Regions from separate parts of the Bradyrhizobium sp. B097 genome, predicted to be linked through region 2. Evidence: predicted binding sites of a transcription regulator. Region 2 holds the regulator's gene; the other holds the start of a gene.
The links. Region 2 encodes PhoB, which activates phosphate uptake and scavenging genes when phosphate is short. Its sites were predicted from a motif close to TGTCATNNANCTGTCAT; they were not measured.
Positions count from the first base shown of each region.

Region 1: AAFG07_RS15335 (UDP-2,3-diacylglucosamine diphosphatase) is a predicted target of PhoB. The motif match lies at 1,901-1,917, and genes of this name have one in related genera.

Region 1 covers NZ_CP152412.1:3,315,895-3,320,230, reverse strand. Annotated here, with positions in the region: gene AAFG07_RS15340 (glycosyltransferase family 1 protein) at 1-1,068, opposite strand, end outside; gene AAFG07_RS15335 (UDP-2,3-diacylglucosamine diphosphatase) at 1,065-1,877, opposite strand; gene thiD (bifunctional hydroxymethylpyrimidine kinase/phosphomethylpyrimidine kinase) at 2,204-3,001, opposite strand; gene AAFG07_RS15325 (Lrp/AsnC ligand binding domain-containing protein) at 3,195-3,440, shown strand; gene AAFG07_RS15320 (cytochrome c) at 3,799-4,336, opposite strand, start outside.
Region 2 covers NZ_CP152412.1:876,237-880,572, forward strand. Annotated here, with positions in the region: gene pstA (phosphate ABC transporter permease PstA) at 1-101, shown strand, start outside; gene pstB (phosphate ABC transporter ATP-binding protein PstB) at 98-916, shown strand; gene phoU (phosphate signaling complex protein PhoU) at 1,014-1,730, shown strand; gene phoB (phosphate regulon transcriptional regulator PhoB) at 1,861-2,571, shown strand; gene AAFG07_RS04050 (GcrA family cell cycle regulator) at 2,910-3,422, opposite strand; gene AAFG07_RS04055 (aspartate aminotransferase family protein) at 3,919-4,336, shown strand, end outside.

The DNA of each region.
Region 1 (4,336 bases), 2.4 Mb from region 2:
CGGCAAGGCCGCGAAATGGTGCTCTTCGGCGCCGAATTCGAGCGCCTCGCCCTCGCCGTCGGGCGCCGCGGGGCGGACGTTCATGCAGCGGTCGATGAACACCCGGGCCGACGCCTGCCAGGTGTGGAGCGCGGCGAAATCGACGCAGGCCTGCCGCGGGATGCTGAGCGCCTCCAGGCAGGCGTGGCGCAGATCCTCGTCGAGGACGCCGACCGGCGCCGCGCCGATCACGTCGCGGGGACCGGTGACCGGAAAAGCGGCAACCGGCAGGCCGCTGGCCAACGCTTCAAGCAGCACCAAACCGAACGTATCGGTGCGGCTGGGGAAAACGAACACATCGGCCGCGGCATAGATTTCGGCCAATTCTTCCCCATGACGGGCGCCGAGGAAGAGGGCTTCGGGATATTTCCGCTCCAGTGCCGCCCGCGCCGGGCCGTCGCCGACCACCACCTTGGTGCCGGGCAGATCGAGATCGAGGAATGCCTCGAGGTTCTTCTCCACCGCCACCCGGCCGACGCTGAGATAGACCGGCTGCGGCAGGCAGAGATCGACATCGCGCGGGTGGAACAGCGCGGTATCGACGCCGCGCGACCACAGGACCACGTTGCGGAAGCCGCGCTGGCGCAGTTCGGCGGCCAGCGCCGGGGTCGCGGCCATCACCGCCCGGCTCGGCCTGTGGAACCAGCGCAGCGCACGCCACACCCAGGCTTCCGGAACAGGCGTGCGTGCCGAGACGTACTCCGGAAAGCGGGTGTGGAAGCTCGTCGTGAACGGCAGGCCGTGTTTGCGGCAATAGCGGCGGACCGACAGCCCGATCGGGCCTTCGGTCGCGATATGGATGCTGTCGGGCCTGGCCGCCTCGATCAGGCTGGCGACCTTGGCCTGGTACGGCAGCGCCAGCCGGAGATCGCGATAGCTCGGCATCGCGAAGGTGCGGAACTCGTCCGGCGTCAGGAAGCTCACCTCGACGCCGAGCGATTTCGCCGCCTCTGCCATCATGGTCAGCGTGCGGACAACCCCGTTGACCTGGGGATGCCACGCATCGGTCGCGACCAGGATATGCGTCATGCAGCGCGTGCCGTCACTCGCGGAACTGGCGCGATCCGGCGCACCGGGTCGGTCCAGGTAATGATCTCGAAATGGCCGTCCTCATGCTCGGCGAGCGCCGTGCAGCTCTCCACCCAGTCTCCGCAATTCATGTAGCGGATGCCGTGCTCGTCATGAATCGTCGCGTAATGGATGTGGCCGCAGATCACGCCGTCACAGCCATGACGCCGCGCCTCGCCCGCCAGCGTCGCCTCGAACGCGCCGATATAGTTCACCGCCTTCTTGACCTTCAGCTTGGCCCATTGCGACAGCGACCAGTAGGGAACGCCGAACATCTTGCGGAAGAAGTTGACGAAGCGATTCATCTGGATCGCGAAGTCGTAGGCCTTGTCGCCGAGATGAGCGAGCCAGCGCGCGTTCTGCACCACGAGATCGAAGATGTCGCCGTGGATCACGAGGTAGCGCTTGCCGTCGGCGCCGGTGTGAACGGTGTTCTCCACCACGTCGATGCCGCCGAAATGCGTGCCGTAATATTTGCGCAGGAACTCGTCGTGGTTGCCCGGGACGTAGATCACCTTGGCGCCCTTGCGCGCCTTGCGCAGCATCTTCTGCACGAAATCGTTGTGGGTCTGCGGCCAGTACCAGTTCGACTTCAGCGCCCAGCCGTCGACGATATCACCAACGAGGTAGATCGTGTCGGCATCGTGGGAGCGGAGGAAGTCCAGCAGGCGGTCGGCTTGCGAACCGCGGGCTCCGAGATGAACATCGGAGATAAACAAAGTGCGAAAGCGCCGCTCGGGGCTTTCTTCACTCAAGGAGTCACTTCCCATGCCTGTGCACCTAACAGATTCCTGTGACAAGGCGATGACGATCCCCGCGACCCAAGGCCTCACTAACAGTTAACGAGAATCAGCAGCACGCCCCTCCAGTGCGGATAACAGCGGCATGCGACAATCTGGCGACATGGGCGGACGCGGCTGTGCGGAACAGGCGTTGTGTGGCTGCATATCGCGGCGGAACACTACGCATTCAAAGAGGCGATGGATGCGTAGCCCGGATGAAGCGCAGCGTAATCCGGGTCTTGCGTCCGCGGATGATCTGTTCCCGGATTTCGCTTCGCTTCATCCGGGCTACGCAGCTACGAGGCTACCGAGCGTCAGTAATATTTGTGGAAATGGTGCACCGGCCCGTGGCCGTGGCCGACGGCGAAGCGATCGGCGGCGGCGATCGCATCCGTGATCCAGGCCTTGGCGCTGCGCACGGCGGTCTCCATCGCGTCGCCCTTTGCGAGTCCTGCGGCGATCGCCGATGACAGCGAGCAGCCGGTGCCGTGCGTGTTGGCGGTTGCGATGCGCGGCGCCGCGAGCGCAATGCTGCGCTCGCCATCGATCAGATAGTCGATGCTCTCGGCGCCGTGCCCATGGCCGCCCTTGACCAGCACCGCGCGACATCCCATCGTCAGCAATTGCCTGCCCTGTCGCTCGACGTCAGCCTCGCTCGCAGCGACCGGCTCGTTCAGCAGCGCCGCCGCTTCCGGCAGGTTCGGCGTGATCAGCGAGGCCAGCGGAAAGAGCATGGTCTTCAGCGCATCGACCGCCTCGGCCGCCAGCAGCCGATCGCCTGATGTTGCGACCATCACCGGATCCAGCACGACATGCCGCGGCGCCCAGCGCTTCAGCCCGTCGGCAATCGCCGCGATGGTCTCGACCTGCGCCACCATGCCGATCTTGACCGCGCCGATTTCGAGGTCGGAGAACACCGCATCGATCTGGGCCGTAACGAACGAAGCGGGCACCGGATGGATGCCACTGACCCCCGTGGTGTTCTGCGCCGTCAGCGCCGTGATGGCGGAAGCGCCATAGACCCCGAACGCGGCAAAGCTCTTGAGGTCGGCCTGGATGCCCGCCCCGCCCGAGGAATCCGAGCCGGCAATGGTGAGCGCGACCGGCGTCATGTTGCGGGACCGGCGGTTGAGACGAATGAGACCATGACGAACGAGATCATGGCCTGTCCTAGCCCGGCCGCCGATCGGCAGCAAGTTCGCATGACTTTCCCGCGAGTTGGCCTTGTTGCCCCTTTGCCTTGACCCCTTGCCTTGGCCGCCCGTTTTTGGCCTATAGTCACGGAAATCCCCGGAGACGACTTTGATGGTTCCTTTCTTCGTCCAGATCAAATGCAAGCTCGGCCAGTCCTACACCGTCGCCAATGCGCTGGCGGAAGCCGAGATTGCGTCCGAGATCTATTCCACCGCGGGCAATTACGATCTGCTGGTCAAGTTCTACGTCGACCACGACACCGACATCGGCCATTTCATCAACGAAAAGGTTCAGGTGATCCCGGGCATCCAGGACACCCTCACCATCATCACCTTCAAGGCGTTCGGCGCGAAGTAGGACGCCCCAACGCAAGCGTGCTGTAACTCCTCAACCTGAGAGGATGTGAGGCTATATCCTCGTCCACCGCTGTCATCGCCCGGCCGGTGCGCAATTGCGCACATGGACCGGGCGATCCAGTACGCCGCAGCCTCTCGGCTCTAGCACTGCGCTCTCTGGAATACTGGATCACCCCATACGCGGGTGATGACACTGAGCTAGCTGAGCGACCACCCGTCATCCCCGCGCAAAGGTTTCGCCTTTGTCGCTGGAGGAGCCCGCATGGCGGGCGTCTCGAAGGATACAGGCCATAGACCTGGGCCTCATGGTTCGAGACGCACGCTCCGTCCTCCTCACCATGAGGAGCCGAGGCACAGGACTACGACTCCTTCTCCTTCTTCACCGGCTTCGGCGGTCCCTCGACCGGCGGCAGCGACTTGATGTATTCGGCGATCGCGTCGCGATCGGTCGGCGAGAGCTGCGAGGTGTTGCGGATCACGCGCACCATCGACCCGCCGGCGCTATCGCCGTCCGGCGTCTGGCCGCTCTCGAGGAAATAGACGATGTCCTTCGCGCTCCAGTCCGCGATCCCCCGCGGCGTGATGTTGGGCACCCAGCCTTCGCCTTCCGGATTCGGGCCACCGGCGAAACGCTGCGAACTGATGATGCCGCCGAGAAAATTGCGCGGGCTGTGACACTCGGCGCAATGGCCGAAGCTGTTGACGAGATAGGCGCCGCGATACCAATGCGCCGAGCGGCTCGCATCCGCGACGAACGGCTTGCCGTCCATGAACAGGAATTTCCAGACACCGACATTGCGCCTGATGTTGAAGGGAAACGGCACATCGTGGTCGCGCACCTTGCCGGCGATCGGCGGCAAGGTCTTCAGATAGGCGAACAGGTCGCGCACGTCATTG
Region 2 (4,336 bases):
GGAAAGAGCTGGCGTGGAGCGGTGCGCTGCTCATCACCTTCACTGTGCTCGCGCTGAATATCGGCGCGCGCATCCTTGGTGCCGAAAGGGCCGCAAAATGACCGAGCTTTCCGTCTCTACGACCGTCGCGAGCCACGTTCCCCAGGTGCCGCTGCCGGAAGCGCCGCCGAAAGTCACGGTGCGCAACCTCAACTTCTATTACGGCGAGCACCACGCGCTGAAGAACATCAACCTGACGCTGGGCACCAACCGCGTCACGGCGTTCATCGGCCCGTCGGGCTGCGGCAAGTCGACCCTGCTGCGCATCTTCAACCGGATGTACGATCTCTATCCGGGCCAGCGCGCGGTCGGCCAGCTGATGTTGGACCAGACCAACATTCTCGATCCCAAGCTCGACCTCAATCTGCTCCGCGCGCGGGTCGGTATGGTGTTCCAGAAGCCGACGCCGTTCCCGATGACGATCTACGAGAACATCGCCTTCGGCATCCGCCTCTACGAGAAGATCTCGAAGTCCGAGATGGACGATCGGGTCGAGAAGGCGCTGCGCGGCGGCGCGCTGTGGAACGAGGTCAAGGACAAGCTGAACGCCTCCGGCCTGTCGCTCTCCGGCGGCCAGCAGCAGCGCCTGTGCATCGCGCGCACCGTGGCGGTGCGGCCCGAGGTGATCCTGTTCGACGAGCCGTGCTCGGCGCTCGATCCGATCTCGACCGCCAAGGTCGAGGAGCTGATCCAGGAACTCTCAGAGGACTACACGATCGCGATCGTCACCCACAATATGCAGCAGGCGGCGCGCGTCTCCGACAAGACCGCCTTCATGTATCTCGGCGAGCTGATCGAGTTCGACGACACCAACAAGATCTTCACCTCACCGAGCGATCGACGCACCCAGGACTACATCACCGGCCGGTTCGGCTAGCGCATGGTCCGCAAAAGTGGGCACCGGTTTTTCGATCGGATCGTGCGAAACTGAGGACACCAAATCATGATCCCCGGGATCATGAGGGAGACAAGCGATGGCTTCTGAACATACCGCCAAGGCATTCGACAGCGACCTGCAGGAGTTGACTCGCCTGGTCGCCGAGATGGGCGGCCTCGTCGAGCGGATGATCACCGAGTCGGTCGACGCGCTGATCCGTCGCGACGTCGCGCTCGGCAAGCGCGTGGTCGCCGCCGACATCGAAATCGACAATCTGCAGCGCGTCATCGAAGAGCGCGCGGTGCTGACGATCGCCCGCCGCCAGCCGATGGCAATCGACCTGCGCGAAATCGTCAGCGCGATGCGCGTCGCCACCGACCTTGAGCGGATCGGCGACCTCGCCAAGAACATGGGCAAGCGCGTCGCTGCGCTGGAAAGCGATTTCCAGCCGCTGAAGCTGATCCGCGGTCTGGAGCACATGACCGACCTCGTGCTGTCGCAGGTCAAGTCGGTGCTCGACGCCTATGCCGCGCACGACCTGCCGGCGGCGATGAACGTCTGGAAGGGCGACGAGGAGGTCGATGCGATCTGCACCTCGCTGTTCCGCGAGCTGCTGACCTACATGATGGAGGATCCGCGCAACATCTCGTTCTGCATCCATCTGATGTTCTGCGCCAAGAACATCGAGCGGATCGGCGATCACGCCACCAATATCGCCGAGACCGTGTTCTACATGATCGAGGGCCAGCAGATCACCGACAAGCGTCCGAAGGGCGACATGACCAACTTTGCCACCACGGTGCCGGGTACCTAGGACATGATCCGCAGGCGCGGAGCCGGATTGTCTTCACGACAAGTCGTTTCCGCGGGGATTGTGCTCAGGAAAGTAAGCGTTTCGGTTTGCGTCTGGGCAACGGATCACCACAGAGAGAGAACTTAAACCGATGAGCGCACGCATTCTGGTAGTCGAAGACGAGGAAGCGCTGACGACACTGTTGCGCTACAACCTCGATGCGGAAGGCTACGATGTCGAAACGGTCGGGCGCGGCGACGATGCCGACACCCGCCTGAAGGAGCGCGTTCCCGACCTCGTGGTACTGGACTGGATGCTGCCGGGCCTGTCCGGCATCGAGCTGTGCCGTCGCCTGCGGGCGCGGCCCGAGACCAAGCAGCTTCCGATCATCATGCTGACCGCGCGCGGCGAGGAGAGCGAGCGCGTGCGCGGGCTTGCCACCGGCGCCGACGACTACATCGTCAAGCCGTTCTCGGTGCCGGAACTGCTGGCACGGGTAAAGGGCCTGCTGCGCCGCGCGAGTCCGGAGCGGCTGGCGACCGTGCTGACCTATGGCGACATCGAGCTCGACCGCGAGAAGCGCCGCGTGGCGCGCTCGGGACGTCCGATCGATCTCGGTCCGACCGAGTATCGGCTGCTCGAATTCTTCCTCGAGCATCCCGGCCGCGTGTTCAGCCGCGAGCAGCTGCTCGACAGCGTCTGGGGTCGCGATATCTATATCGATGAGCGTACCGTCGACGTGCATATCGGCCGCCTGCGCAAGCTGCTCAATCCGGGCCGCGAGCAGGATCCGATCCGCACCGTGCGCGGCGCCGGCTACGCGCTCGACGACCGCTTCGCAAAGGCCGAACCGCAGCCGTAGCCGACGTCGCGGCATTCACGAGCCGCAACAGCGTGTCGTCCCGGCCTAGTGCGCAATTGCGCACGGGAGCCGGGACCCATACGCCGCGGCCGGCGCGATGGGCAAGTGGCCAGACGACTTTCTAACAACACCCATTCGTGGTTATGGGTCCCGGCTTTCGCCGGGACGACGCCGGTGATGTAGGCGTAGCCCGGATGGAGCGAAGCGTAATCCGGGACTTCATTCTCCGCTTCAAGCACCGCCCCGGATTTCGCTTCGCTGCATCCGGGCTACGGGCCACAAAAAAATCCCCGCTTTCGCGGGGATTTGTTTTTGCAGTCCAGGCAGTTTCCCGAGTGCTACTTGATCTGTGGCTTCGCCGACGGCCGGCGGCGATCGGCGGCGGGCTGATAGGCGACGCGCGAGTGATGCGCGCAATAGGGCAGGCCGGCGAGCGCCTTGCCGCCGCAGAAGAAGAATTCCGGGCTCGAGGGATCGCCGACCGGCCAATGGCAGGTGGCCTCGTTGAGCTCGAGCAGCGACAGCCGCTGGCTCATCGGCACAACGTTGTCGAAGGAGATCGGATCGGGCTCCATCTCGACCTCGAAGGCATGTGCGAGCGCGGTGTTGCCGCGCGAGACCGGGCGCGCCACCCGCATCATGTGCTGGGCGGGGCGGGCCTTACGCTGCCGCGGCGCAGCCGTGGAGGGGGCCTTGGCGCGGCCGGAGAGGCCGAGCCGATGTACTTTGCCGATCACGGCGTTTCGCGTCACATTGCCAAGTTCCGCCGCGATCTGGCTGGCCGAGAGGCCGGATTCCCAGAGCTTCTTCAGCTGCTCGACGCGATCGTCGGACCAGGTCAATACAGTCATCACATTCTTCCTTTCGCATGGCGCCGGCCACTCATCGGAGCGGCGCTGCGAGCCAATCTGGACAAATATCCCTGCGGCCAGAATCCCTTAGCCCTCGCCGGGCACGGTGTTGCGCCCGAACGTTTACACGAGACACGAAGGCTACTTAGAGGGTCCAGTACTGCCGCACGAGATGTCGTACCCGACAGGCCAAACGCTACAATATGGCGTGACTCTGGCGCAAGAGTCCGCGGCCGTGCGTCCACATGTTCCCACAAAGTTAAGCGTTGCTATGAGGCTTTTCCACCGCACCGGAATGCTCCGGATTGCGCCGGTTTCGCATTGCAGGAAGGCCGGCAAAGGCCGGCTCCTGGCGATTGACACTGACCGGCCGCCGCATAGAATGACCCGCACGTGCCGCCCGCAAAGGCGGCCGTTTTGTTTTCCGAAGCTGGCGGTTGCTGCGTTGGCGTCAAGGCGCGCAGCAATTGACGGCTTCAAACCGGCAGTGAACGCCATGACCAACGCCTCGTCGCATCTGCTCCCCGTCTTCGCCCGGGTCGATCTCGGCTTCGAGCGCGGTGAGGGCGCCTGGCTGATCGCAACCAATGGCGACCGCTATCTCGATTTCACCTCGGGCGTCGCGGTGAACGCGCTCGGGCATGCGCACCCGCATCTGGTCAAGGCGCTGCAGGAGCAGGCGACCAAGCTCTGGCACATGTCGAACCTGTTCAAGAGCCCAGACGGCGAGGTGCTTGCCGCGCGGCTGTGCGAGCAGAGCTTTGCCGACTTCGTGTTCTTCTGCAATTCCGGCGCCGAAGCGATGGAGGGCGTGATCAAGCTGGTCCGCCACCACCACTTCTCCAAGGGCCATCCCGAACGCTACCGCATCATCACCTTCGAAGGCGCCTTCCATGGCCGCACGCTGGGCACGC